Regions from separate parts of the Sutcliffiella cohnii genome, predicted to be linked through region 2. Evidence: a T-box and tRNA genes for the amino acid it is inferred to sense, from the RefSeq annotation. Region 2 holds a T-box; the other regions hold tRNA genes.
The links. A T-box is a leader RNA that pairs with one kind of tRNA and senses whether it is charged. The one in region 2 lies ahead of serS (serine--tRNA ligase), so its partner is inferred to be a tRNA-Ser.
Positions count from the first base shown of each region.

Region 1: it encodes a tRNA-Ser, which carries the amino acid that the T-box ahead of serS (serine--tRNA ligase) is inferred to sense. The anticodon was not compared.
Region 3: it encodes a tRNA-Ser, which carries the amino acid that the T-box ahead of serS (serine--tRNA ligase) is inferred to sense. The anticodon was not compared.

Region 1 is NZ_CP018866.1:3,542,248-3,552,320, forward strand. Features, by position in the region: gene glgA (glycogen synthase GlgA) at 1-598, opposite strand, end outside; gene BC6307_RS17680 (GlgC family sugar phosphate nucleotidyltransferase) at 595-1,617, opposite strand; gene BC6307_RS17685 (glucose-1-phosphate adenylyltransferase) at 1,642-2,802, opposite strand; gene glgB (1,4-alpha-glucan branching protein GlgB) at 2,805-4,700, opposite strand; gene BC6307_RS17695 (GNAT family protein) at 5,212-6,006, opposite strand; tRNA gene BC6307_RS17700 (tRNA-Glu) at 6,313-6,384, opposite strand; tRNA gene BC6307_RS17705 (tRNA-Ser) at 6,399-6,489, opposite strand; tRNA gene BC6307_RS17710 (tRNA-Asn) at 6,493-6,567, opposite strand; tRNA gene BC6307_RS17715 (tRNA-Ile) at 6,725-6,801, opposite strand; tRNA gene BC6307_RS17720 (tRNA-Gly) at 6,807-6,880, opposite strand; tRNA gene BC6307_RS17725 (tRNA-His) at 6,887-6,959, opposite strand; tRNA gene BC6307_RS17730 (tRNA-Thr) at 6,985-7,060, opposite strand; tRNA gene BC6307_RS17735 (tRNA-Phe) at 7,088-7,163, opposite strand; tRNA gene BC6307_RS17740 (tRNA-Asp) at 7,329-7,404, opposite strand; tRNA gene BC6307_RS17745 (tRNA-Met) at 7,405-7,481, opposite strand; tRNA gene BC6307_RS17750 (tRNA-Ser) at 7,569-7,661, opposite strand; tRNA gene BC6307_RS17755 (tRNA-Ile) at 7,679-7,755, opposite strand; tRNA gene BC6307_RS17760 (tRNA-Met) at 7,758-7,834, opposite strand; tRNA gene BC6307_RS17765 (tRNA-Ala) at 7,857-7,929, opposite strand; tRNA gene BC6307_RS17770 (tRNA-Pro) at 7,957-8,033, opposite strand; tRNA gene BC6307_RS17775 (tRNA-Arg) at 8,038-8,114, opposite strand; tRNA gene BC6307_RS17780 (tRNA-Leu) at 8,133-8,221, opposite strand; tRNA gene BC6307_RS17785 (tRNA-Gly) at 8,230-8,304, opposite strand; tRNA gene BC6307_RS17790 (tRNA-Leu) at 8,318-8,398, opposite strand; tRNA gene BC6307_RS17795 (tRNA-Lys) at 8,404-8,479, opposite strand; tRNA gene BC6307_RS17800 (tRNA-Thr) at 8,665-8,740, opposite strand; tRNA gene BC6307_RS17805 (tRNA-Val) at 8,915-8,990, opposite strand; rRNA gene rrf (5S ribosomal RNA) at 9,000-9,116, opposite strand; rRNA gene BC6307_RS17815 (23S ribosomal RNA) at 9,233-10,073, opposite strand, start outside.
Region 2 is NZ_CP018866.1:4,611,313-4,620,868, reverse strand. Features, by position in the region: gene serS (serine--tRNA ligase) at 97-1,374, opposite strand; T-box leader at 1,424-1,656, opposite strand; gene pdxT (pyridoxal 5'-phosphate synthase glutaminase subunit PdxT) at 1,719-2,300, opposite strand; gene pdxS (pyridoxal 5'-phosphate synthase lyase subunit PdxS) at 2,776-3,660, opposite strand; gene BC6307_RS23055 (D-alanyl-D-alanine carboxypeptidase family protein) at 3,925-5,307, opposite strand; gene guaB (IMP dehydrogenase) at 5,431-6,897, opposite strand; gene BC6307_RS23045 (YaaC family protein) at 7,022-7,981, shown strand; rRNA gene rrf (5S ribosomal RNA) at 9,290-9,406, opposite strand; rRNA gene BC6307_RS23030 (23S ribosomal RNA) at 9,485-9,556, opposite strand, start outside.
Region 3 is NZ_CP018866.1:4,819,852-4,829,924, forward strand. Features, by position in the region: gene BC6307_RS24205 (STAS domain-containing protein) at 1-179, shown strand, start outside; gene rsbW (anti-sigma B factor RsbW) at 202-678, shown strand; gene sigB (RNA polymerase sigma factor SigB) at 653-1,438, shown strand; gene BC6307_RS24220 (PP2C family serine/threonine-protein phosphatase) at 1,435-2,034, shown strand; gene BC6307_RS24225 (Tex family protein) at 2,227-4,410, shown strand; gene cmpA (cortex morphogenetic protein CmpA) at 4,433-4,564, opposite strand; gene BC6307_RS24235 (SprT family protein) at 4,645-5,100, shown strand; tRNA gene BC6307_RS24240 (tRNA-Asn) at 5,429-5,503, shown strand; tRNA gene BC6307_RS24245 (tRNA-Ser) at 5,507-5,597, shown strand; tRNA gene BC6307_RS24250 (tRNA-Glu) at 5,608-5,679, shown strand; tRNA gene BC6307_RS24255 (tRNA-Met) at 5,900-5,976, shown strand; tRNA gene BC6307_RS24260 (tRNA-Asp) at 6,008-6,083, shown strand; tRNA gene BC6307_RS24265 (tRNA-Gln) at 6,096-6,170, shown strand; tRNA gene BC6307_RS24270 (tRNA-Leu) at 6,181-6,264, shown strand; tRNA gene BC6307_RS24275 (tRNA-Leu) at 6,277-6,360, shown strand; tRNA gene BC6307_RS24280 (tRNA-Arg) at 6,435-6,511, shown strand; tRNA gene BC6307_RS24285 (tRNA-Pro) at 6,531-6,604, shown strand; tRNA gene BC6307_RS24290 (tRNA-Gly) at 6,621-6,694, shown strand; rRNA gene BC6307_RS24295 (16S ribosomal RNA) at 6,805-8,356, shown strand; rRNA gene BC6307_RS24300 (23S ribosomal RNA) at 8,775-10,073, shown strand, end outside.

The DNA.
Region 1 (10,073 bases), 1.1 Mb from region 2:
AGTTAACATTTCCATAAAACTCTAATTGATCTGTAGTGAAGTAACGGTTATCTAAGCCTAATAAGTCCCCTAAAATATGTTGCGGAAAAATGCCTTGAAACTGTAAATTGTGTATGGTAAAGACGGTTTTTATATCCTTATATCTAACATCATATTTATATTCATTTTCCAAAAGGAAATTGACCATTCCGGTATGCCAATCATGGCAATGGATTACTTCAGGAATAAACGATATAACAGGTATAATTTCTAATACTGCTCGGCAAAAGAAAGAAAAGCGTTCTCCATCATCAAAATGACCGTACAAAGAATCCCTATTAAAATAATATTCGTTATCGATAAAGTAATACGTAACGTCATCTACTATTAACCTTTCAATTCCACAATATTGTCGACGCCAACCAACTTGTATATATATAACCCCAATATTCTCCATTGCATCTTTATATTCAGCAGAAATTTGCCCGTATTTAGGTAGTATTACCCTCACATCTGTCCCTAATTTTTTTAATTCCTTCGGTAAGGCACCTGCTACATCACCAAGCCCCCCTGATTTTACAAAAGGGACACACTCTGATACGACAAATAAAACGTTCACGAGTTCATCAGCGCTCCTTGGACTGTTCCTTTTTTCAATACTAACGGCTCAGCTATTTTTCCAATTAATATTGTTTTTGGTTCTACTCTTACATCTTTATCCAAAATAACATTGTCTAAAACACTATTTTCCTTTATGACACTTTTTTGCATCACAATACTATTTTTAACTACTGTGCCCTTTTCAATTTTTACTCCTCTAAAGACGATACAGTTTTCTACATGTCCTTCAATAATTGCCCCATTTGCAATTAAAGAATTTTTCACGTATGCATCTTTCGAATATTTTGTTGGAGCCTCATCCTTTACTTTCGTGTAAATTGGACGATTACGTAGGAATAATTCTTTCCAGATGTTCGGATTTAATAGAGAAAGACTGTGTGAATAATAGTTTGATATAGAATCTACTACTGCAACATATCCGCTATGCTCATAATCACATACTGTTAAGTTATGATTACGATCCTTTACTACATCCATAATATTCCTGTAACCTGACTCTTTATTGGAGAACAGTTTAATTAGTAGATCCTTTTCAAGTATGAACATATCTAACATTTTCCCTTTTTGATTCACTTGTGTAATATCACATTGATTTTCTAAATGACGCTCTAATATTTTCTTATAATCAATATTACAAACTGTGTGACTATTCGTAATGAGTACGTATTTTTGCTTACTTCTTAAAAAGAAGTCGATATTCGATCTGAACTGATGAAAAGAACCTATTCCATTTAATAATTCCTTTTCAGAACTTGGAAAGAAGAAAAGTCCATCTCTTTTTCTATTTAAATCCCATTCTTTTCCTGAGCCAAGGTGGTCCATTAAAGAGCGATATTGATAGCGAGGAAATATCGCAACACTTTGTATCCCAGAATTGACCATATTGGATAAAACAAAATCGATTAAACGGTAGCGTCCACCAATTGGAACCGCCGCTAATGAGCGGTTACTTGTTAAATCTTGAATTTCTTCTTTCTGTGCAGTTGCATCTATAATCCCTAACATTGATTGATTCATTCCACATCCCCCTATACAGTCAAATTAAGTTAGCTTTGAAACCTTTGTAATTCCTTCTTCTACTAATTCTTCCGTAACTAAAATAATTTCTTCTTCGTATTTTTCTGGTGCTACAACTGTTCCATCCGGGATGACTAACCCACTAGGAATAATTGCACGTTCTATATACACGTTTTCCCCTATTTGCGCATCTGGCATAATAACCGACGAGCGTACGATACTATTTTTCCCTAGCGTTACCCCTTGAAAAAGTACGGAATGATCTACTTTCCCTTCAATAAAGCAGCCTTCATTTACGAGGGAATCATTTACTTCTGCGTATGAAGCAATAAATTGTGGGGGCTGATTAGGATTAACGGAATATATACGCCAATCATGATCGAACAAATTCAGTTCACAGCCTTCTTCTAACAAATCCATATTAGCTTCCCATAAGCTTTTAACAGTACCGACATCCTTCCAGTACCCTTTAAAAGGATAAGCGACTAATTTCTTTTTCTCTTCAAGAAGTAGAGGGATAACGTCTTTTCCGAAGTCATGGCTAGATTCTGGATTCCGGTCATCCATTTCTAAATATTCTTTTAAAATTGACCACTTAAATATATATATCCCCATTGAGGCTAAATTGCTTTTTGGGTGAGCTGGCTTCTCATCAAATTCAATAACCTCTTGTTGATCATTCGTATTCATAATTCCAAAACGACTCGCTTCTTCCCATGGAACCTCGATAACAGATATTGATACATCTGCATTTTTTTCTACATGAAAATCGAGCATCTCTGCATAATCCATCTTATAAATATGATCTCCTGATAATATTAAAACGTACTCAGGGTCGTACTGCTTTAAGTAATTCATATTTTGATATATTGCACTAGCAGTACCTGTATACCATTTCACTCCAGCTGATTCACTGTATGGTGGAAGAACAGTTACCCCACCATTTCGTCGATCAAGATCCCATGCACTTCCAATTCCAATATAGGAATGGAGCTCTAAAGGTTGATATTGCGTTAATATGCCAACCGTATCGATTCCAGAATTCGTACAATTACTTAACGTAAAATCGATAATACGGTATTTTCCACCAAACGGAACTGCTGGTTTTGCAATATTTTTCGTTAGCGAGCTCAAACGACTGCCCTTTCCACCCGCTAACAACATTGCTACACAACTTTTTTTCATTTTCATGAATTCCCTCTCTCCCATCGTCTTCTCTTCGGCCTCCACATACTAAAACCAAATGGTGCAATATCGACCAACATATGATACGGCTTTCCATGATATTCTCCTTCTACTGAAGATGATTCTTTGCTTTGTAAACTACTCGAACCTCCATACTCACTTCGACTACTAGTGAAAAATTCTTCGTAGTTAGTAAGTTCAGGAACTCCAATTTTATAATCTACGTATTGCTCTTTCGTGAAATTACATAAAATAATGACAAATTCATCATCTTTTTTTCCTTTACGTATAAAACTAAAAATACTTTGATCAGAGTTATTAGCATCAATCCATTCAAAGCCATCTTGCTCATGGTCTTTCTCAAACAAAGCTGGTGTTTCAGTATATGTTTTAATTAAATCTTTCATAAATATTTGCATCTGTTTATGGGTATTAAATTCGTCCATTAACACCCAATCTAATTGGTCTTGGTCTTTCCATTCATCCCATTGACCGAACTCGCTTCCCATAAATAATAATTTTTTGCCAGGGTGAGTCATATAATATCCATAAAAAAGCCTTAATTGATCAAATTTCCCACTGTAGTCACCTGGCATTTTATTTAGTAAAGATCGTTTACCATGAACTACTTCATCGTGAGATAAGGGTAAAATAAAGTTTTCTGAAAATGCATAAAGGAGGGAAAAAGTGACTTTATTATGATGATTTCTACGTTGTTCAGGCGATAGAATCATGTAAGATAACATGTCGTTCATCCAACCCATATTCCACTTATAATTAAAACCTAATCCATCAACAGAGGTTGGTTTTGTTACTAGGGGCCAATCTGTTGAATCTTCAGCAATCATTAACGCACTATAATCAAATTCATATACTGCTTCATTTAATTTCTTTAAAAAATTTATCGCAAAAGGATTTGCATGGAGCTCATCCGAATTAGGCCAAAACAGCATATTTGCTACTGCATCCACACGGAAGCCATCTACATGGAAATATTCCATCCAAAAGATCGCATTGGAGATTAGAAAGCTCTGAACCTCCGTTTTTCCTAAATCAAAATTTGCTGTTCCCCATACCTCATTTTCTCTATCGTTATATGCAGCATATTCAAATGTTGGAGTACCATCAAACATATATAATCCATGTGCATCTTTACAAAAATGCCCTGGAACCCAATCAAGAATGACTCCTATATCTTCTTGATGACATTTATCAATAAACATCATCAGTTCATGTGGAGTTCCATACCGACTTGTTGCAGAGTAATAGCCAGTACCTTGATATCCCCACGAACGATCATATGGATGTTCAACTAATGGTAATAATTCTATGTGGGTATAACCCATTTCTTTAACGTACGGTATTAATTCATCTGCCAATTCCTCGTAATTATACAAAGAACCATCTTGTTTCTTTTTCCAAGATGCAAGATGTAGCTCATATATAAACAATGGCTTTTCATATATAGATTGTCTTTTTTTCTTACGTCGCCAATTTGCATCCTTCCATTTATAGCCGTTTAATGGATAGACGATAGAGGCAGTATTTGGTCGCACTTCTGAATAAAAAGCGTACGGATCTGCTTTATGTAAAATCTCACCAGTTTGTGTGACTATTTCGTACTTATAAAGATGTCCACTCAAGTCCTCATCTGGAATGAGTATTGTCCAAACACCTTCCTTATTCAACCTTTCTAATTCATTACTAGATCCATTCCAATTGTTGAAGGAACCAATCAATCTAACATTTTTAGCATTTGGTGCCCAAACAGTAAATCTAGTACCTACTAACTTTCTTCTTTTCTTTACAATGTGTGAACCAAACAATTCAAAGCTTTTGTAGTATGTTCCTTCATGAAATAAGTGCAACTGATAATCTGTTGGAGTAGCGACAAGCATTTCTTCACCCTTCCTTCATAATGTTTCCTACTAATTATGATAAATAGTTTTCTGACAACTGTATAATTATTTTTGTAGACATGTTTTTACAAAATTTTAAATAATAAAATTATTGTCGAAAGCTGCAGAAGAAATTAACCGCTTTCAATGCTTCTACTAGAACGAACACATTTTTTTATTACTCGTGCTAACGTTTTCACAAATTTCACAAACGAGTAGCATTTTGTAGAAACCTGTCGATATGTTTTTATGTTAAATGGAAAAATTTTTGTGGAATAATAGTTTCTTATTGTATATTTTGACCTATTTTTATACTGTGAAAACTTAATGCCACCATTTTCTTAATTTACTTGCAAAAAAAAAGCTCGTAATAAACGAGCTTTTTGCATTTACATACTATATATAAAAGTAAACCATAAAATTAAGATTCTTGTATAAATGTTAGGTGTTGTATTATCTTATACTTTCTCCAAACGATACTTAGATGGAAGGATAGTACATTATTTTTATATTAGGACCATAGAGCTTTCGTATAAGCTACTTGTAAGCCCAACTTGTGCATATTATAATGGCTAACACTTCCATACTTAGCTTGTCCACATATTAATTGAGCACCACTACCTAAAGCATCATATATGCGTTCATATATTAAGCTAGTATGTATACCCTTATCACGCTTTTCTGGAAGTGTAGCGGCTACAGCTAAAGTTGCAACATGATGATGTATATGTAATACTCCTACTCCGACTGGCTTTTCTTCAATAGTGGCCAAATAGAATTTCCAACCTTCTAAACCATGCAATATTATGTTGTTTCCACTTACTGCTTCTTTAAAAGAAGTTGGCATGTTAAAAGCTTTTACATAAATTTCTCCATATAGATGAAACTGTTCAACGGTTAATTCAGTAATGTTTACATGGCTATTTAACTTATGAATAGTTGGCTTTGACCCAGAACTAAACAATGTAGTATGAAAATCTTTGTGAGAAACTCCGTAGTTTGGAAGTTTGGATAACAGTCGTGAGCTTACATGTCCAGGTACTATCTCTAGTTGTATTGGAATTTTTTTCGCGGCATAATGGAAAAAGATTTCATCTAAAAGATGTTCTTCTGCATCTGTTAATCCTTTCACTGTATTGTAAGCTGGACCAGGTATACCATTAATTGAAAAGGCAGTTGCATTGCCAAATTGAGTAATATTTACACCTAATTCGTTATTAGATATTTGTTGAAGGGCACGTAATCGTGAGGTAACCATATTAATTTCGGAGAGTTCTAGCTGTTTTGATAGATTAAAAGGTAACATCTTAAATTCACTTCCTACTTAAAAGAGTAAGATGTCGATCTAGTTGTGTAACTATATTTATTATAACAAACTATAGAAATATGGATAGAATCAACCATTTTAAACAAAGGGAAAGAGGAAACGAAATGCAGTGGTAACTAGGATAATTCGAGTTGCTATGTCATATGGACGTAACAGAAAATTTGCAGTTGGTTTATGCGCTCGTCCTAGAAGAGACAAATAGGTTATACTGTTCACTACAAAGTTACAATTTTTTTAGTTTCCTAGCAAAAGAAAAAACAGTAGTCTTATAGACTACTGTTTAGATGACCCGTACGGGATTCGAACCCGTGTTACCGCCGTGAAAGGGCGGTGTCTTAACCGCTTGACCAACGGGCCAAATTTCATATAGCTGGCGGAGAAGGAGGGATTTGAACCCTCGCGCCGGTTACCCGACCTACACCCTTAGCAGGGGCGCCTCTTCAGCCACTTGAGTACTTCTCCAAATGGCTCCACCAGTAGGATTCGAACCTACGACCCTTCGGTTAACAGCCGAATGCTCTACCGCTGAGCTATGGTGGAATAGAAATATTATTTTCTTTTACGAACTAGATTTCATATAGCCGAATGTCCTCGTCTCAGAAAGCTAATTCAAGATGCTGCTCGACGAGTACAACTCGCAGTTATTCTATGAAGCTTTGCTCGTTGCTCTACCGCTGAGCTATGGTGGAATAAAATATGGTGGGCCTAAATGGACTCGAACCATCGACCTCACGCTTATCAGGCGTGCGCTCTAACCAGCTGAGCTATAGGCCCCTAAATGGAGCGGGTGATGGGAATCGAACCCACGACATCAGCTTGGAAGGCTGAGGTTTTACCATTAAACTACACCCGCATAAAGGGCGATTGATGGGAATCGAACCCACGAGTGCCAGAGCCACAATCTGGTGCGTTAACCACTTCGCCACAACCGCCATGGTAATGTACTAATAATATTGATGGTGCCGGCGATAGGAGTCGAACCCACGACCTACTGATTACAAGTCAGTTGCTCTACCAACTGAGCTACACCGGCATTTAAGATTTATAATAATAATTAAAATGGTGGCTCGGGACGGAATCGAACCGCCGACACATGGATTTTCAGTCCATTGCTCTACCGACTGAGCTACCGAGCCATTTAATATTTTCGGGCCTAAACTTTGTCTTTCGTATCCATTGTCCTCGTCTCAGGAAGATTATTCAAGAAGCCTCTCGACGAGTACAACTCGTAGTAATTTCGATGATGCTTTGCTCGTTGCTCTACCGATTGAGCTACCGAGCCTAAATATTAATTTTTATAATGGCGGTCCCGACGGGAATCGAACCCGCGATCTCCTGCGTGACAGGCAGGCATGTTAACCGCTACACCACGGGACCTGGTTGCGGGGACAGGATTTGAACCTGCGACCTTCGGGTTATGAGCCCGACGAGCTACCGGACTGCTCCACCCCGCGACGATAAAAATTACTACATATTCTTTTTCTAAAGTAGCCATTTTTCATCATTCGAACGATATAATTTCTTGAATGATAAATATAATATGGCGGAGGAAGAGGGATTCGAACCCCCGCGGGCTTTAACACCCCTGTCGGTTTTCAAGACCGATCCCTTCAGCCGGACTTGGGTATTCCTCCGAATTATGAATGATACATGGTGGACCTTGTAGGACTCGAACCTACGACCGGACGGTTATGAGCCGTCTGCTCTAACCAACTGAGCTAAAGGTCCTTTGGTAGCGGCGGAGGGAGTCGAACCCACGACCTCACGGGTATGAACCGTACGCTCTAGCCAGCTGAGCTACACCGCCAAAGTATTTTATTAAAGATAAGTGGAGCCTAGCGGGATCGAACCGCTGACCTCCTGCGTGCAAGGCAGGCGCTCTCCCAGCTGAGCTAAGGCCCCATGAGTTAAATCAATTAAAATGTTATCTGGTCGGGAAGACAGGATTTGAACCTGCGACCCCTTGGTCCCAAACCAAGTGCTCTACCAAGCTGAGCTACTTCCCGTGAATGGCGCGCCCGAGAGGACTCGAACCCCTAACCTTTTGATCCGTAGTCAAACGCTCTATCCAATTGAGCTACGGGCGCTATTCTTATTTTTAAAAATGGTGCCGAGGACCGGAATCGAACCGGTACGGTAGTCACCTACCGCAGGATTTTAAGTCCTGTGCGTCTGCCAGTTCCGCCACCCCGGCAACTTTCGTGGAGCGGAAGACGGGATTCGAACCCGCGACCCCCACCTTGGCAAGGTGGTGTTCTACCACTGAACTACTTCCGCTAATATTTACTTATGCGGGTGAAGGGACTCGAACCCCCACGTCAAAGACACTAGATCCTAAGTCTAGCGCGTCTGCCAATTCCGCCACACCCGCGTAGATGGTGTGCCATGAAGGACTCGAACCTTCGACCCTCTGATTAAAAGTCAGATGCTCTACCGACTGAGCTAATGGCACTTAATTATTATTCTGCCTAAAGTCTAATACAACTGTAAGCATGATACTATTCGAAGAAGTGTTTCCTTTAGACGTCCATGCCTCAGGATGTTAATTCAAGTAGCAGCTCGGCATGTACGCTGAAGCTTATGCTTCGTAGCAAATTCCGACGTGCTCTACCGACTGAGCTAATGGCACTTAATAAATGGTGCCGGCGATAGGAGTCGAACCCACGACCTACTGATTACAAGTCAGTTGCTCTACCAACTGAGCTACACCGGCATATATAATTTGCATTTAAAACTATTACTTCTTTTTAATAGCCGTCACCCAAATCTCAGAAAGATTATTCAAGTAGCAGCTCGATTTGTGCGCTGAAGTGATTCCTTCGAAGCGTATTCGATCGTGCTCTACCAACTGAGCTACACCGGCATATTTAGTTTAGTTAAATAATAATGGTGGAGGATGACGGGATCGAACCGCCGACCCCCTGCTTGTAAGGCAGGTGCTCTCCCAGCTGAGCTAATCCTCCGTTATAACAGCCTGGCAACGTCCTACTCTCGCAGGGGGACAGCCCCCAACTACCATCGGCGCTGAAGAGCTTAACTTCCGTGTTCGGTATGGGAACGGGTGTGACCTCTTCGCCATCATTACCAGACTATTATTAAGTGACAAGAATAATTATATTCACTTTTCATAAAAAATCAAGTGTTTTTTTATTCTTTCAAAACTAGATAATATTTTCATCAAGATAGTTCGTATCGTTCATATACATTGGTTAAGTCCTCGATCGATTAGTATTCGTCAGCTACACGTGTCGCCACGCTTCCACCTCGAACCTATCAACCTGATCATCTTTCAGGGATCTTACTAGCATAATGCTAAAGGAAATCTCATCTTGAGGGGGGCTTCATGCTTAGATGCTTTCAGCACTTATCCCGTCCGCACGTAGCTACCCAGCTATGCCTTTGGCAAGACAACTGGTACACCAGCGGTGCGTCCATCCCGGTCCTCTCGTACTAAGGACAGCTCTTCTCAAATTTCCTACGCCCACGACGGATAGGGACCGAACTGTCTCACGACGTTCTGAACCCAGCTCGCGTACCGCTTTAATGGGCGAACAGCCCAACCCTTGGGACCGACTACAGCCCCAGGATGCGATGAGCCGACATCGAGGTGCCAAACCTCCCCGTCGATGTGGACTCTTGGGGGAGATAAGCCTGTTATCCCCGGGGTAGCTTTTATCCGTTGAGCGATGGCCCTTCCATGCGGAACCACCGGATCACTAAGCCCGACTTTCGTCCCTGCTCGACTTGTAGGTCTCGCAGTCAAGCTCCCTTGTGCCTTTACACTCTACGAATGATTTTCAACCATTCTGAGGGAACCTTTGGGCGCCTCCGTTACTCTTTAGGAGGCGACCGCCCCAGTCAAACTGCCCACCTGACACTGTCTCCCGAGCCGATAAGGCTCGCGGGTTAGAATTTCAATACAGCCAGGGTAGTATCCCACCGACGCCTCCACCGAAGCTAGCGCTCCGGCTTCTCAGGCTCCTACCTATCCTGTACAAGCTGTACCAAAATTCAATATCAGGCTACAGTAAAGCTCCACGGGGTCT
Region 2 (9,556 bases):
GTATCGACAAGAAGTAATATATCATATTTAGAAATAGGTTGTCAACAAAATAACAAAACAAAAAGTAGGGATTTCCCCTACCTTTTATTTTGTTCACTATTTCGTAATATATTCTTTATTTCCCATATATGGGCGCAATACTTCCGGAATTAAAATACTACCATCTTCCTGCTGATAATTTTCAATAATTGCAGCGACAGTACGTCCTATTGCTAATCCAGAACCATTCAATGTGTGTACATGCTCTGGTTTTCCATTTTTCTCTCTACGGAAACGGATGTTTGCCCTTCTAGCTTGGAATGCTTCAAAGTTACTGCAAGAAGAAATTTCCCGGTATGTACCGTAGCTAGGAATCCATACTTCAATATCATATTTTTTAGCAGCTGTAAATCCAAGATCTCCAGTACACATGCTCATCACTCGATATGGTAGTCCAAGTAACTGTAATACTTTTTCTGCATTACCAGTTAATTTTTCTAATTCTTCATAAGAATCCTCTGGCCTAACAAATTTCACTAACTCTACCTTATTAAATTGATGCTGACGAATTAATCCTCTCGTATCGCGTCCAGCTGACCCTGCTTCAGAACGGAAACATGCACTAAATGCAGCATAGTTAATAGGTAGTTGCTCACCTGTTAAAATTTCATCTCTGTGTATATTGGTAATCGGTACTTCCGCAGTTGGAATTAAAAAATAATCTTCGCTTTCAATTAAAAAAGCATCTTCTTCAAACTTAGGTAACTGCCCTGTACCTGTCATACTAGCACGGTTAACCATATATGGTGGTAATACTTCTGTATATCCGTGTTCATCTACATGTAAATCTAACATAAAATTAAATAACGCTCTTTCTAATCGAGCTCCTAAACCACGGTAAAATACGAAGCGACTTCCAGTTACTTTTCCTGCGCGTTCAAAATCTAATATTTCTAATTCATCAGCAATATCCCAATGAGGCTTAGGTTCAAAAGAAAAGCTCGGTAACTCTCCCCATTTTCTAACTTCTACATTATCATCTTCCGTTTCTCCAACAGGAACAGATTCATGAGGGATATTTGGGATAGATAATAATAAAAGCTCTAACTTTTCTTCTACTCCTTTTAATTCTTCATCAAGCGCCTTAACCTTATCTCCTACTTCTCGCATTTCTTTAATAAACTGCTCTGCATCTTTCTTCTCTCTCTTTAACACAGCTATTTGCTGTGATACTTCATTACGCTTACTTTTCAACAGTTCTGTCTCAGATAATAACTGACGTCGTCTAACATCTAGGTCTTCAAACTGATTTAAATCCGATAAATCTTCTCCACGGTGCTGTAATTTATTCTTTACATCCTCGAAGTTATCTCTTAAAAATTTTAGATCCAACATAATTTTTTCCTCCTTTTTTTAAAAAAATACAAAAAACTCCCGTCCCCTAAATAGGGACGAGAGTCTAATACCCGTGTTGCCACCCTTGTTGAAAGGAAAAACACCTTCCTTTCCACTCCATTTGATAACGGCTTTTTAACCGAAAAGTCTTACTTAACTAGCCTAATAGTAGTTCGGACTTTTGCTCAAGGATGGATTCACAAGGTTTATTCACTGGTTTGCACCAACCACCAGCTCTCTTAGAATAAAGATCTTGTTACTATTTCCTATCAACGCTGTAATGATATTTTGTTATTAACGAATAATTTACTATAAGTTTAACTTACTTGCAATAGTTTTATTCATTAATTTACTTTTGATTCTTTCACCATGTTAACAAAGTATTGTGTAATACGGTGATCTTCTGTTAATTCTGGATGAAACGAACAACCAAGAAATTGGTCCTGTTTTGCGGCTACAATTCTCCCGTTATGTTTACATAGTACTTCAACGTTTTCCCCTACTTCAACTATGTGAGGTGCACGAATGAAAACTCCAACGAAATCATTAGCAATACCAGCAATCGTTAATTCTGCTTCAAAGCTATCTACTTGGCGTCCGAAAGAGTTACGCTCTACCGTTACGTCCATAACGCCTATATGTGGTTCTGAGTAACCTACAATGTTTTTAGCTAATAGTATTAAACCAGCGCATGTACCAAACATTGGTTTTCCGGATTGTGCAAACTGTTTAAGTGGTTCCATAAATTGATATTTATCAATTAAACGACGCATGGTCGTACTTTCCCCACCTGGCATGATAAGTCCATCTACTTCTTGTAACTGTTCTGCTTTTTTGATAACGACCGCTTCTGCACCAGATGCTTCTACAGATCGTATATGCTCACGAACAGCTCCTTGTAGTCCAAGTACTCCTATTTTCACCATTAATAAAAACTCCTTTGTTACACGTTGAGTACATAAATTGCATATATTGTTTGTTTGATGTAAAGGCGGCTAAAACTGGCCGCCTTCGCTTTTCTTATTGTCTAGCTCTGGGCGCTATCGGCTCGAGGTCACAAGTCAATCACTTCCGAAGGGCAAAAAGCGCCCTTCTACAGCGCTTGTCTTGTGCTTGTCGCCGATAAGCGAGCGCCCTCCGCTTTTCGTATTGTCTAGCTCTGGGCGCTATCGGCTCGAGGTCACAAGTCAATCACTTCCGAAGGGCAAAAAGCGCCCTTCTACAGCGCTTGTCTTGTGCTTGTCGCCGATAAGCGAGCGCCCTCCGCTTTTCGTATTGTCTAGCTCTGGGCGCTATCGGCTCGAGGTCACAAGTCAATCACTTCCGAAGGGCAAAAAGCGCCCTTCTACAGCGCTTGTCTTGTGCTTGTCGCCGATAAGCGAGCGCCCTCCGCTTTTCGTATTACCAGCCGCGATCTTGCATGCGGTTTTCTGGTAGTAGTGTAGAAATCTCGATACCTTTCATTGCGCTTCCTAGACCTTTAGAAAGATGAGCAATTAATTCATAGTCTTGATAATGAGTCGTTGCTTCTACAATAGCACGTGCGAATTTAGCAGGGTTGTCTGATTTGAAAATTCCAGATCCTACGAAAACACCATCTGCTCCTAATTGCATCATTAATGCAGCATCTGCAGGAGTAGCAACTCCACCAGCTGCAAAGTTAACTACCGGTAAACGCCCAAGACGTTTAATTTCTAATAATAATTCAAATGGTGCACCTAATAATTTTGCTTCTGTCATAATTTCGTCTTCACTCATATGAACTACTTTTCTTACTTGTGCATTTACTTTACGAATATGACGAACAGCTTCAACGATATTACCTGTTCCTGGCTCACCTTTTGTACGAAGCATCGAAGCTCCTTCTCCAATACGACGAGCTGCTTCTCCTAAATCACGGCAACCACATACAAACGGAACTGTGTATGGACGTTTATCTAAATGGTATTCTTCGTCAGCTGGAGTTAACACTTCACTCTCATCGATGTAGTCAACACCCATTGCCTCTAACACTTTTGCCTCTACAATATGACCAATTCGAGCTTTTGCCATTACTGGAATAGAAACAGCATTCATTACATCCTCAACAATTGTTGGATCTGCCATTCTAGCTACTCCACCTGCTGCTCTAATGTCTGCAGGTACTCTTTCTAATGCCATTACAGCTACAGCACCAGCTTCTTCTGCAATTTTAGCTTGTTCTGCATTAACAACGTCCATAATAACGCCGCCTTTTTGCATTTCAGCCATACCACGTTTTACACGTTCTGTTCCTTTTTGACTCATTTTAAAATCCCCCTCTATGTATATTGATATTATTTGGACAGTGTTGTCCTAATTGTTTTCATTCTGTTCTTTATTTTACCTTAATTTTTATAAAAATCCTAATATATTTCTATATAAATAAAAACAAACTCATTCAATAAGTAAAATTACGTCTTGTAACGTTCGTAATTAATCGCCTCTTTTAAAATATGTTTCATTCACTTTATAGAAAAAAGCTATTTAAGGAAGTATTTACTCCCTTTAAATAGCTTTTTCTAGAGGATTTTAGAACCATCCTTTAACGGTACTAGCTACACTAGACCAGATATCTCCAAAGAAGCCTCCAATTCCTCTCATAACAAGTACGAACCAGTTTGCTTTTTGTACATCTGCCACAGTTACTACGTCTACTGTTCCAACTGACCCATCATCATAAAGATACCCTAAGTCTTGTCCACCAGTATATTCAACAGTGAAATATCCTATTTTCGTTCCTTTTTCTATCGGTGCGATTAATTCACCATTTTCATTTAATAGTTCTTCATTTATTACGAAAACTGGTTCAAATTGTTCTTCTTCCCCACGTTTCACCATCATATTTAATGGTTCTACTGTAGCAATCTCAACTTCTTTATCTTTCCCTTTAATTACAGGTAATGTAGTTTCTTCCGGTTGATATCCTTCAGGGAACAACTCAACTAAATTAAAATTATCTAAACCATAGCTAAACATTCTAGCAGTTTCTAAAAAACGGAATGCTTGAGGTGGTAATTGCTCCGTATTACTCTCATCCTTTGTTGCATTCATAACTACAGTAATTAATCTTTTACCATTATGTTCTACCGTTCCAGTAAAACAATAACCAGCATTTAACGTACTTCCAGTTTTAAGTCCATCAACTACAGCGCCATCTTTATTAAATGCGTATCTTTCCGTTGAAACCATCCAGTTCCAGTTAGGCATGTCAATAGCGTCGCTAGTACCTTCTCTGAAAACCTTTTTCGGAATACTTGCAGTTTCTAATATTTCCGGGAAATCATGAATTAGATGGTAGGCTAACTTTGCAGTAGCACGTGCAGATAATCTTGTTTCAGCATCAGGAGCCGTTCCTTCTGGATGATAACCACCCATATCTTCATTATTTAAACCTGTCGAGTTAATGAATTCGTAATCTTCTAATCCAAGCTCTCCAGCTTTTTCATTCATCATTCGTACGAAATTCGTCTCAGAACCTGCAACCATTTCAGCTAATGCAATTGTCGCTCCATTTGCTGAATAAATTGCCATCGCTTCATAAAGTTCCCTTACACTATATACTCCGTCTCTTCTAAGTGGAACATTTGATAAAGCTGGGTATTGTTGAGATATATGATAAACTACCTCACTTACTTCATATTCATCATCCCATGCTAGTTTTCCATCGTGAATTGCTTCTAATAAAAGATACTCTGTCATCATTTTAGTCATACTTGCAACAGGAAGCAGTGTATCAGCATTTTTATCATATAAAACTTTGCCAGTTTCAAAATCTATTAAAATAGCTGCGCTAGCATTTATATTTAACGTATCAACCTCTTCTGCATTTGCAGGAATCGTAACAGCAGTTGTTAGTAAAGCTATTGTTATTAAACTTACAAACAATTTGTGTAAATAGCTTATTTTTTTCACGTTTTTAAACCTCCATCTTTTTTTTCACATAGGTGTTATTTTAACATAAAGTTATCAAAAAAAATAGACAGGGAAAGATTTGTAAGTCTTCACCTGTCTATTTTAGACTAAAGTCCTAATTTATTATGTTACAGAATAGTTAGGTGCTTCTTTAGTAATTTGAACATCATGTGGATGGCTTTCTCTTAATCCAGCACCTGTCATTTTTATGAATTGGGAATTTTCCCTTAAAGCTTGTAAATCAGCAGTTCCACAGTATCCCATACCAGATCTGATTCCACCTATTAGTTGGTAAATTGTTTCATGAACCGGCCCTTTATAAGGGATTCTTCCTTCAATCCCTTCAGGTACAAACTTTTTATTATCTTCTTGGAAATATCGGTCTTTACTACCTTTTTCCATAGCGGCAATGGAGCCCATACCACGATATACTTTAAATCTTCTTCCTTGATAGATTTCTGTTTCACCTGGACTTTCCGTTGTTCCAGCTAACATACTACCTAACATAACTACATGGCCTCCAGCAGCTAGTGCTTTCACGATATCTCCAGAGTACTTTATCCCACCATCAGCAATAATAGGTACTCCAAATTTCCTCGCCTCCGTAGCACAATCATACACGGCAGTAATTTGAGGTACTCCGACACCAGCAACAACACGAGTTGTACAAATAGACCCAGGTCCGATACCAACTTTAATGATATTTGCACCCGCTTCAATTAATGCCCTAGTCGCTTCTCCAGTAGCAACATTTCCTGCAATAATATTTAAGTCAGGATATTGTTCGCGAATTTTTGAAACAGTACTTAGTACACCTTGTGAATGTCCATGAGCAGTATCTACTACGATAACATCAACGCCTGCTGCAACTAGTTTTTCAACTCGTAGCATCGTATCTCCTGTAACACCAACAGCAGCACCAACAATTAATCTACCTTGCTCATCTTTTGCTGAGTGCGGAAATTCAATTACTTTTTCGATATCTTTAATCGTTATTAACCCTTTTAATACTCCGTCTTCATCTACTAACGGAAGCTTTTCAATTTTATATTTTTGTAAAACCTTTTCCGCCTCTTCTAAAGTCGTTCCTACTGGGGCTGTTACTAAATTTTCTTTTGTCATGACATCACTTATTTTAATGGAGAAGTCTTGAATAAAACGCAAATCTCTGTTCGTAAGAATTCCAACTAATTTTTGCTCTTCGTCATTATTTACGATTGGAACACCAGAAATTCTATATTTACCCATTAAATGTTCTGCATCATATACTTGATGATCTGGTGTTAAATAAAATGGATTAGTAATAACTCCGCGCTCAGATCGCTTAACTTTATCTACTTGCTCCGATTGCTGCTCAATTGACATATTTTTATGGATTATACCTAAACCACCTTGTCTAGCCATCGCAATTGCCATTTGTGCTTCTGTTACAGTATCCATACCAGCACTAATAATTGGAATGTTTAACTTTAAAGTATCTGATAATTGTACAGATAAATCGACATCTCTTGGAAGTACCTCTGACTTTGCCGGCACTAATAAAACATCATCAAACGTTAAGCCTTCTTTTTCGAATTTACGTTCCCACATGACAAAAAATCCCCCTTTATAGGAAAAAATATTATTAGTAGATTAACAACTGGTTAAAATACTGTCAAGGACAACAGGATATGTTAGATTTTTCAGATAAATTATCTTTAAGGAGAATACTAAAATGAAAACCGATATTGCCCTTCTTTACCAATCATTTCAATCAACGGATGTAGTGCAGTCAAACTTGTTTAATTGCTATAAAAAGAAAAACATTCAGCAAGCGGAGCAAAAAAGCTACGAAAATGTTTATAGTTTTATTTATTTTATTGAACACGGATTAACGTATTATCAATCAGCTAAAACAGCTCCTTTATCTATCCGACCAGTACTACTCTTTTATGGAATGATTCAACTATTAAAAGCTTGTTTATTAACTGTTGACCCTTTATATCCTGAAACAACATCAGTATTAGCACATGGTGTTTCAACGAGAAAAAGAAAGAAACAAGGTTATTCTTTCCTACAAGACGAAGTAAAAATTCAAAAAAACGGACTTTTTACGCACTTTTCCGACAAAATGTTTCATGTGAAACAACTGGAAGGTACAAAATACACGATGAAGCAACTTCTTTCTTCTGTCCCTGAGTTAGAACTTCCATTCCGATACATTGAAAAATCTTCACCTTTTTATAAAATAGGTACTCTTAACAGTGAGCAGTATGAGATACCAGCAACTATATTAGATCACTATAAAATGACACATGATAGGTTCGTACAATATGTAGAACATAATACACCTTTGCAATTTAAAGCTGGTAGTGAGGCAGAAAAGGTCTTTATTTTCACAGGAGAGATACGTATTATAAATTCAGCCCCACTATATATTAATTTTTCAAATGAATCCATTTACTTTCCTAAGAATAAGCAATTGTTATGGGAGCTTTCCGATACGCTCATTCATTATTTAGTTTTATATAATTTAAGTATGGTTTGCCGTTACGAAACAGAATGGTGGGGTGAGTTAATACACACGTTTCATAGCAGTGATTTAACGTATATTACAAACTTTCTACACATTACTGAGGAAAAAATTCCTTATATTCTTTATGAATTTATAAAGAAACAATTTGATTGTGTTTAAATGGAATTCATCTTCATCATTTAGTGAGTAAAGGGGACATTTTAGGTCAATGTCAATGCTTACTTGCCGTTTTAATGTAACATGATTATTTTTATTGGCTACGACTTACAATAAGAGTTTTTTATGATTAACAAGTTTTTTACTTTTTTATTCCCTTTACAATAATTTTAAAATGGTTCAGCGTTTAAAAGCGCTAAACCATTTTTTCTCTTGTCCGGCAATATTCTATTATCATAGGGATACAGTATCCGACACCTAAGAGCTTACCTTCTGTGTCTCCATGGCTCCCGATGAAGTTTCATGTTCTCCCTAGTCAGCTCTGCCGCTCCGGTTCTCACGGCCTTCTCTCCTTTCTGACGCCATCGGGGTTTATTTTACTATTTCTTTTTACAATTCCAATATTATTTACCTTCCTTCCGATCGTCCCTATACCGAACAAAGTAGAAAAGTGGAAGGCGTTCGATCAGCGGCGTACAAACTGGACTATTCTGGTAGGAGATAAAGGAAACACGGTGAATGCGTTAGCATGAACCGATGTTGACTTATCGTACGGACAGAATGGGAAGTTTGTTAGCCGCTAACGCCTGGAACTAGACAACAAAAAAACGGTCAGCACCTATTAGCACTAACCGTTTTTTCTTTTGCCTGGCGACGTCCCACTCTCGCAGGGGGACAGCCCCCAACTACCATCGGCACCGAAGAGCTTAACTTCCGTGTTCGCCGTTGGCGCCCGATAAGCTTCGAATCTCTTCGTCAGCTCTGCCGCTCCGGTCCTCATGTACCCTCGCAAACGTACACTCCGGTCCTCACGGCCTTCGCTTCCTCGATCTTCTCGCTTCTCTGGCACCATCGGGAGTGTACTGTTTTATTTTCTATTCCATTTTAATATTATTTACTTTTCGACCTTCGGTCGTTCCCATACCGAACAAACAAAAAAACGGTCAGCGCCTATTAGCACAAAACCGTTTTTTCTTCTGCCTGGCGACGTCCTACTCTCACAGGGGGACAGCCCCCAACTACCATCGGCACCGAAGAGCTTAACTTCCGTGTTCGCCGTTGGCGCCCGATAAGCTTCGAATCTCTTCGTCAGCTCTGCCGCTCCGGTCCTCATGTACCCTCGCAAACGTACACTCCGGTCCTCACGGCCTTCGCTTCCTCGATCTTCTCGCTTCTCCGACGCCATCGGGGATGTACTGTTCTATTTTTCTATTCAATCCAATATTATTTACTTTTCGACCTTCGGTCGTTCCCATACCGAACAAACTAAAAAACGGTCAGCGCCTATTAGCACTAACCGTTTTTTCTTCTGCCTGGCGACGTCCTACTCTCACAGGGGGACAGCCCCCAACTACCATCGGCGCTGAAGAGCTTAACTTCCGTGTTCGGTATGGGAACGGGTGTGACCTCTTCGCCTTCATCACCAGACATATTTAGTTGAAAGAATTGTTCTTTCAAAACTAGATAATATATTTTCATCAAGATCGTTCATATCGTTCATTTAAATTGGTTAAGTCCTCGATCGATTAGTATTCGTCAGCTACACGTGTCGCCACGCTTCCACCTCGAACCTATCAA
Region 3 (10,073 bases), 210 kb from region 2:
AAATTGTTTTTGATTTATCTGAAGTTAGTTATATGGACAGCACCGGTTTAGGGATGTTTGTAGGTTTTTTTAAATTAGTTAAAGAAAACGAGGGAGAGTTCGTGCTAACAGGTTTATCTCCTCGTTTAAAAAGATTATTTGATATAACAGGATTAGCTGGAATTATGAAAGTAAAATAAGTTCAAGGTGGTGCAGGAAAAGATGAATCGCACGTACGATTATATTGAGATGGTATACCCAGCTAAACCAGAATACGTGGGAGTCATTCGGTTATCCCTCTCTGGAATCGCAAATCGCATGGGATTTTCCTATGATGAAATAGAAGACATGAAAATTGCAATAAGTGAAGCTTGTACGAATGTAGTGGACCACGCTTATCAGGGTGAAGAAAGTGGGAATATTCGTATTGGATTCGGTGTTTATTCTAATCGTCTAGAGTTAGTTGTTGCGGATAATGGCCAAAGCTTTAATTTTGAAGAAATCAAAAATGAATTAGGTCCAATCTCAAAAACCCACCCTGTGGAAACTTTGCCTGAAGGAGGTTTAGGACTATTCCTAATCGAAACGCTAATGGACACCGTCAAAGTGCACAATAATCAAGGCGTAACGGTGTTCATGACAAAGTATCTACAAGGAGAGCAGGTGGAATGGGATGAAGAAAAAGTCTCAGCCCAATAAACTAGATGTTGACCAGCTACTACTCCAATATCAACAAAATGAATGTAAAGAGGCCCAACTACAATTAGTGGAGCACTATAAACCGCTTGTGGAATCGCTTGCGAGGAAATATTCAAAAGGTAAAGCGTTCCATGAAGATTTATCCCAAGTTGGTATGATAGGGCTTCTAGGGGCGATGAAGCGTTATGATGCGAGTTTTGGAAGAAGTTTTGAAGCATTTGCAGTTCCTACTATTATCGGAGAGATAAAAAGGTTCCTGCGAGATAAAACCTGGAGCGTACATGTGCCCAGAAGAATTAAAGAGATTGGTCCCCGTATAAAAGTGGCGGTTGAGGAATTAACGACAAAATTCCAAAGGTCGCCGAAAGTAGTAGAAATAGCTGAGTTTTTAGAGGTTTCGGAAGAAGAAGTGTTAGAAGCTATGGAAATGGGGCAAAACTATCAAACGTTATCGGTTGATAACGCCATTGAAGCGGATTCTGACGGTAGTACAGTAACGATATTGGATGTAGTTGGCTCAACGGAAGATGGATATGAAAAAGTAGACCAACGACTGTTACTTAAGAAAGCCTTTTTTGTTTTATCAGAAAGAGAACGTCAAATTATTGAATGTATCTTTTTTGAAAACTTAAGTCAAAAAGAAACGGGTGATCGCCTCGGTATTTCCCAAATGCACGTTTCTAGACTACAGAGAAAAGCTTTAGAAAAACTGAAAAAGGCAATAGGGAAAGAACAATTAGATTCGGAGATTTTAACATGATCGAACAACTAACACATCGTCATGTACAAGTGAGTGCATATCAAAATGCGAAAAATGGTAAATATTATTGTGGAGATAGTTACTACATTAACGCTACGAATGACTTTTTCATATGTGTAGTAGCTGATGGGCTAGGTAGTGGTGAATATGCTTACGAATCATCTAAATCAGTAGTTGAAGTGGCGAGGGAATATGAAAACGAAAATGTCGCCACCATTATGGAAGAATGCAACAAAAGTTTACGGTTAAAAAGAGGAGCGGCTGTCTCTATACTTAAAGTGTATTACGAAGAGGAGAAACTGGAATATAGCTGTATCGGAAATATTCGCTTTTTTTTATATCCACCTGATGAAAAATTAATTTATCCGTTACCGGTTAAAGGCTACATGTCCGGTAAACCATTGAAAATGAAAACACATTCTTATGTTTACGAAGCAGGTACTAGATTCTTTATATACTCTGATGGAATTGAGATACCTTCTGTTCGAAATTACTTAAAAGGAATGTTACCCCCTTCCTTACTGATGAAACTAGTAAAGTATCACTCAAATGAAGGGGAAGATGACGTAACGATTATATCGGGAGAATTTTTATAGTGGCTAACGATTTGTTAGCCTTTTTCTTCGTTTTAGGAACCTATAAATTTTTGTTGTTATGCCTAGGACAAGCAGCGATCATGAATATGATTAATCAACATTAACGGCAATGTTTGTATCATATGCTCTTTTGTTGTTTTAGAAAGATTTTGATATGATGAATGTAGAAGGATTGACTAGGAGGTTAGTAGATTGGAATGGAATGAAAAAGAACAGCAATTGTTACAAAAGCTATCTCATGAAATACAAATTCCAAAAGGGCAAGTAAAAAAAGTTATTGATTTGATTGAGGAAGGCAATACAGTCCCTTTCATAGCTAGATATAGAAAAGAACAAACAGGTTCGTTAGATGAAGTGCAAATTCGAAATATTTTTGAGAAATGGCAGTACTTGCAAAATATTGAGAAAAGAAAAGAAGAAGTACTTCGTCTTATAGAAGAGCAAGGGAAGCTTACGGAAGAGTTAAAAATTCAAATAATGAAATCCGACAAACTTCAGCAAGTAGAAGACCTATACAGACCGTATAAACAGAAACGAAGAACAAAAGCAACTGTAGCGAAAGAAAAAGGACTAGAGCCATTCGCTAATTGGTTACTTACATTTCCTCTAAACGTAAAGGTGGAAGAGGAAGCTTCTAAATTCCTTTCAGAAGAAAAAGAAGTGAGAGAAGTCGAAGAAGTCATCCAAGGAGCAAAAGATATTATCGCGGAAGTTGTCTCAGATGATGCGTCTTTCCGTCAATGGATTCGTGATATTACATATAAACAAGGTGTTATTACGTCATCTGTAAAAGATGAAGAAAAAGATGAACGTGGAGTATATACCATTTATTATGAGTATGAAGAACCGGTGGGAAAAATTTTACCTCACCGCATTTTAGCTTTAAATCGTGGAGAAAAAGAAGAAATTTTAAAAGTTTCGATAAAGGCTCCTGTTGATAAAATACATACTTTTTTAGAAAAACGAGTTGTCAAAAATTCAAGTTCTGCAGCTGCGTTCATTGTGAAGGAAGCAATGGAAGATAGTTATAAAAGGTTAATTGAACCAGCAATTGAACGGGAAATTAGAAAAGAGTTAACGGAAAAAGGGGAAGAGCAGGCGATACATATATTTTCCGAAAACTTAAGGAAGCTTCTATTACAACCACCATTAAAAGACAAAGTTGTACTAGGTGTAGACCCTGCCTACCGGACAGGGTGTAAGCTTGCTGTTGTTGATGCAACTGGAAAGTTACTGCATATAGGAGTTGTTTATCCGCATGCACCCGTAAATAAACGTCAACAAGCAAAAGATGAAATGATAAAAGTAATAACAAAATATAATGTCGAAGTAATTGCGGTAGGAAATGGTACGGCATCGAGAGAAACAGAACAGCTTGTTGCAGAGGTGTTAAAAGATAATGGACTATCCACTTTCTACTTAATTGTAAATGAAGCAGGAGCAAGTGTTTATTCTGCTTCGGAATTGGCCCGTGAAGAGTTCCCTGACCTACAAGTAGAGGAAAGAAGTGCAGCTTCGATCGCTCGTAGACTTCAAGACCCTTTAGCTGAATTAGTAAAAATTGATCCGAAATCAGTTGGGGTTGGTCAATATCAGCATGATGTAACACAAAAACGATTAGCAGAGTCGTTAAACTTTGTCGTCGAAACGGTTGTTAACCAAGTTGGTGTGAATGTTAATACCGCATCTACCTCGCTATTGCAATATGTATCTGGATTATCTAAAACGGTCGCAACGAATATTGTAAAAAAGCGTGAGGAACTAGGACGTTTTACGAGTAGATCAGAATTGAAAGGGATTCCTCGCTTAGGAGCTAAGACTTTTGAGCAATGTATTGGGTTCCTACGAGTAATCGATGGGAAAAATCCACTCGATCGCACGAGCATTCACCCTGAAAGCTACAGTGCGACAAAAACATTATTGGATAAACTGAATTTGTCGGTCAGTGACATAGGAACGGAACAATTACAAGCTGCGATAAAAGAGTTAGATGTAAAACAAATGGCGGAAGAATTAGAAATTGGTGAAGTAACGTTACGAGATATAATGGAATCTCTAGTACGACCAGAAAGAGATCCGAGGGATGATATGCCTAAACCGATATTAAAACAAGATGTACTTCAATTAGAAGATTTATTACCTGGCATGGAGCTTGAAGGCACGGTAAGAAACGTCGTAGATTTTGGTGCTTTTGTCGATATCGGTGTTAAACAGGATGGTTTAGTGCATATTTCCAAACTTAGTAATCAATATGTTAAGCATCCGCTAGATGTTGTTTCGGTAGGAGATATTGTTACTGTATGGGTAGAAGATGTGGATGTGAAAAAAGGCCGAGTAGCTCTAACTATGTTACAACCAGAACTACAAACGGTTTAAATAGAGAAGAAGACTAGTTCGTCTAGTCTTCTTTTATATCTGTTGTGTTTTGTTTTTCATAATAAAAATACCAACATTGATTTAAAAGCTTTATTTGATATCGATTTTTTTCTTTGTAGGCACGTTGCATTTGTTTCATAAACCATGTAGGCATATGCATACCACCTTTATCTTTTTTTAAGGTATTATCATACTATGCATTTTATTACGTATTGGTTCGAGTGAGGGATTGTTATGGATGATCAAAAAGTACAGATGTTAGTAGAAGAACTTTCATTGGAATACTTCCAAAGGCCGTTCGTAAATAGAGCTTACTTTAATCATCGGCTGCGAACAACAGGTGGAAGGTACTTAACGCATACAAACGACATAGAATTAAACATAAAGTATTATGAAGAGTTCGGACTGGATGAACTCATTGGAATAATAAAACATGAACTTTGCCATTATCATTTGCATATTCAAGGAAAAGGCTATCAACATAGGGATCAAGATTTCAAAGTACTTCTAAAAAAAGTGGGGGCACCAAGGTTTTGCCAACCGATAGAAGGGTTGAAGCAAAAGCGTACAACTGGCAGCTATCGACACTATGAATGTACTGGCTGTGGATTACAATATAGAAGGAGAAGAAAGGTTGATATTAACCGTTACGTATGCGGGAAGTGTAAAGGGAGATTACAAGAAAAATAAAATATTGACTTCTGTTTTCAGATGTGATAAATTATCAAGGTCGCTTCTCACAAAAGCTAAGGCACTTCGGAAAATTAGGAAAAATTCCTATCTTGAATAGCCTTGACATTTTAAAGAAGTGAAAGTAAAATAAAACTTGTCCGACTCATAATGTTTTGGACAAATGGTTCACTATTCCACCATAGCTCAGCGGTAGAGCAACGAGCAATTGCTTCGATGAGATTACTGCGAGTTGTACTCGGCGAGCCGCTACTTGATTAGGCTTCCTGAGACGAGGACATTCGGCTTAACTGAAATCGTTTCTCGTAAAAGTAAATATAATTATTATTCCACCATAGCTCAGCGGTAGAGCATTCGGCTGTTAACCGAAGGGTCGTAGGTTCGAATCCTACTGGTGGAGCCATACGGAGAAGTACTCAAGTGGCTGAAGAGGCGCCCCTGCTAAGGGTGTAGGTCGTGTAAGCGGCGCGAGGGTTCAAATCCCTCCTTCTCCGCCATCATATGTTTGGCCCGTTGGTCAAGCGGTTAAGACACCGCCCTTTCACGGCGGTAACACGGGTTCGAATCCCGTACGGGTCATATTAAGGAAAATGGGATGCAGAACAAAAGTTTTGCCTCCCATTTCTATCCCTAAAGAAGTTTTTGTGTTTTAGGGGTCCCGTCATGTAGTGGTGAGAAATAATTCAACGAATACGCTAAAGGTTGCCCCAACGCATTCAACTTCTCAGAACTACCAGAAGAGGAAGCGACAGTCCGGTAAAACGGTTTGGAAGCGTGGAATTGTGACCTATTTTATCGTCGCGGGGTGGAGCAGTCCGGTAGCTCGTCGGGCTCATAACCCGAAGGTCGTAGGTTCAAATCCTGCCCCCGCAACCAATCTTTATTTAAAAAAGTTATTATAACAAGAGGTCCCGTGGTGTAGCGGTTAACATGCCTGCCTGTCACGCAGGAGATCGCGGGTTCGATTCCCGTCGGGACCGCCACTATAATATTTATGGGCTATAGCCAAGCGGTAAGGCAACGGACTTTGACTCCGTCATGCGTTGGTTCGAATCCAGCTAGCCCAGCCAACTTATAAAAGCGGGTGTGGCGGAATTGGCAGACGCGCTAGACTTAGGATCTAGTGTCTTTGACGTGGGGGTTCGAGTCCCTTCACCCGCACCATCGTATTTTTGAGCGGTCGTGGCGGAATGGCAGACGCGCTAGGTTGAGGGCCTAGTGGGAGGTAATCCCGTGGAAGTTCGAGTCTTCTCGACCGCATCGAAAGAAATAAAATAAAAAAAGTGTTGACTTAGTAAAAACGAAATGATATTATAGATAAGTCGCTAAAACGAGCGCCCGTAGCTCAATTGGATAGAGCGTTTGACTACGGATCAAAAGGTTAGGGGTTCGAGTCCTCTCGGGCGCGCCATTATTTTTAAAATAGTAGACGGGAAGTAGCTCAGCTTGGTAGAGCACTTGGTTTGGGACCAAGGGGTCGCAGGTTCAAATCCTGTCTTCCCGATTTGAAATATAATTTAGCGGGTGTAGTTTAATGGTAAAACCTCAGCCTTCCAAGCTGATGTCGTGGGTTCGATTCCCATCACCCGCTCCAATAAAATGTTCTTTGAAAACTAAACAAAACAATAGCGTGCAAGTCGGTTTTTAAAATCGACAAAACAATAAATTGACGATAAGTCAGCAACATTTTGAGCAATCAAATACTCTACGGAGAGTTTGATCCTGGCTCAGGACGAACGCTGGCGGCGTGCCTAATACATGCAAGTCGAGCGAACTTCTTTAGAGCTTGCTTTAAAGAAGTTAGCGGCGGACGGGTGAGTAACACGTGGGCAACCTGCCTGTAAGACTGGGATAACTTCGGGAAACCGGAGCTAATACCGGATAATATATAGTACCTCCTGGTACTATATTGAAAGTTGGTTTCGGCTAACACTTACAGATGGGCCCGCGGCGCATTAGCTAGTTGGTGAGGTAACGGCTCACCAAGGCAACGATGCGTAGCCGACCTGAGAGGGTGATCGGCCACACTGGGACTGAGACACGGCCCAGACTCCTACGGGAGGCAGCAGTAGGGAATCTTCCACAATGGACGAAAGTCTGATGGAGCAACGCCGCGTGAGCGATGAAGGCCTTCGGGTCGTAAAGCTCTGTTGTTAGGGAAGAACAAGTGCGAGAGTAACTGCTCGCACCTTGACGGTACCTAACCAGAAAGCCACGGCTAACTACGTGCCAGCAGCCGCGGTAATACGTAGGTGGCAAGCGTTGTCCGGAATTATTGGGCGTAAAGCGCGCGCAGGCGGTTTCTTAAGTCTGATGTGAAAGCCCACGGCTCAACCGTGGAGGGTCATTGGAAACTGGGAGACTTGAGTGCAGAAGAGGAGAGTGGAATTCCACGTGTAGCGGTGAAATGCGTAGAGATGTGGAGGAACACCAGTGGCGAAGGCGACTCTCTGGTCTGTAACTGACGCTGAGGCGCGAAAGCGTGGGGAGCAAACAGGATTAGATACCCTGGTAGTCCACGCCGTAAACGATGAGTGCTAAGTGTTAGAGGGTTTCCGCCCTTTAGTGCTGCAGCTAACGCATTAAGCACTCCGCCTGGGGAGTACGGTCGCAAGACTGAAACTCAAAGGAATTGACGGGGGCCCGCACAAGCGGTGGAGCATGTGGTTTAATTCGAAGCAACGCGAAGAACCTTACCAGGTCTTGACATCCTCTGCCACCTCTAGAGATAGAGCGTTCCCCTTCGGGGGACAGAGTGACAGGTGGTGCATGGTTGTCGTCAGCTCGTGTCGTGAGATGTTGGGTTAAGTCCCGCAACGAGCGCAACCCTTGTTCTTAGTTGCCAGCATTTAGTTGGGCACTCTAAGGAGACTGCCGGTGACAAACCGGAGGAAGGTGGGGATGACGTCAAATCATCATGCCCCTTATGACCTGGGCTACACACGTGCTACAATGGACGGTACAAAGGGCAGCAAAACCGCGAGGTCGAGCCAATCCCATAAAACCGTTCTCAGTTCGGATTGTAGGCTGCAACTCGCCTACATGAAGCCGGAATCGCTAGTAATCGCGGATCAGCATGCCGCGGTGAATACGTTCCCGGGCCTTGTACACACCGCCCGTCACACCACGAGAGTTTGTAACACCCGAAGTCGGTGGGGTAACCTTTTGGAGCCAGCCGCCTAAGGTGGGACAGATGATTGGGGTGAAGTCGTAACAAGGTAGCCGTATCGGAAGGTGCGGCTGGATCACCTCCTTTCTAAGGAAAATCACGCTCATTGTTTTGTTTAGTTTTGAGAGATCATTCTCTCTATTAATATTGCGCTTGCGTCTGCAAGTGAAATCCACGATGATGGATTCCTTAAGCAGCAAGAGTAGCATGAAGGTTAAGCTACGAAGCTAATCACGATGTGATTGAAGTCAGTAGCCATGTTCTTTGAAAACTAGATAATATAAGTAATCAAGATACATTCACAAGTATCGTTCATCTTAGTAATTTTCTAATGATAACAATTCGCTGTTATCAACGAAACCTAATTTTAGGTTGAATACTAAGACAAATTAGAAGCGAGCAGGTCGAGGAAGCGACTGAGCGAGCGCCGGAGTGTACAAAAGCGTACATGAGGACGTGAGCGAAGGAAGCTGACGAAGAGATGCGACGCTTATCATTTGTCGACGGTTAAGTTATTAAGGGCGCACGGTGGATGCCTTGGCACTAGGAGCCGATGAAGGACGGGACTAACACCGATATGCTTTGGGGAGCTGTAAGTAAGCTTTGATCCAGAGATTTCCGAATGGGGAAACCCACTGCTCGTAATGGAGTAGTATCCTTACCTGAATACATAGGGTATGGAAGGCAGACCCGGGGAACTGAAACATCTAAGTACCCGGAGGAAGAGAAAGCAAACGCGATTTCCTGAGTAGCGGCGAGCGAAACGGAATTAGCCCAAACCAAGAGGCTTGCCTCTTGGGGTTGTAGGACACTCTATACGGAGTTACAAAAGAACGGGGTAAACGAAGTGACCTGGAAAGGTCTGTCATAGAAGGTAAAAACCCTGTAGTTGAAACCTCGTTCTCTCTTGAGTGGATCCTGAGTACGGCGGGACACGAGAAATCCCGTCGGAAGCTGGGAGGACCATCTCCCAAGGCTAAATACTCCCTAGTGACCGATAGTGAACCAGTACCGTGAGGGAAAGGTGAAAAGCACCCCGGAAGGGGAGTGAAAAGATCCTGAAACCGTGTGCCTACAAGTAGTTAGAGCCCGTTAATGGGTGATAGCGTGCCTTTTGTAGAATGAACCGGCGAGTTACGATTACGTGCAAGGTTAAGTTGATGAGACGGAGCCGTAGCGAAAGCGAGTCTGAATAGGGCGTCATAGTACGTGGTCGTAGACCCGAAACCAGGTGATCTACCCATGTCCAGGGTGAAGTTCAGGTAACACTGAATGGAGGCCCGAACCCACGCACGTTGAAAAGTGCGGGGATGAGGTGTGGGTAGCGGAGAAATTCCAATCGAACCTGGAGATAGCTGGTTCTCTCCGAAATAGCTTTAGGGCTAGCCTTGAGTAAAGAGTCTTGGAGGTAGAGCACTGATTGGACTAGGGGTCCTCATCGGATTACCGAATTCAGTCAAACTCCGAATGCCAAAGACTTGTTTCTCAGGAGTCAGACTGCGAGTGATAAGATCCGTAGTCAAGAGGGAAACAGCCCAGACCGCCAGCTAAGGTCCCAAAGTATACGTTAAGTGGAAAAGGATGTGGAGTTGCTTAGACAACCAGGATGTTGGCTTAGAAGCAGCCACCATTTAAAGAGTGCGTAATAGCTCACTGGTCGAGTGACTCTGCGCCGAAAATGTACCGGGGCTAAACGTATCACCGAAGCTGCGGACTGTTCTTACGAACAGTGGTAGGAGAGCGTTCTAAGGGCGTTGAAGCTAGACCGTAAGGACTGGTGGAGCGCTTAGAAGTGAGAATGCCG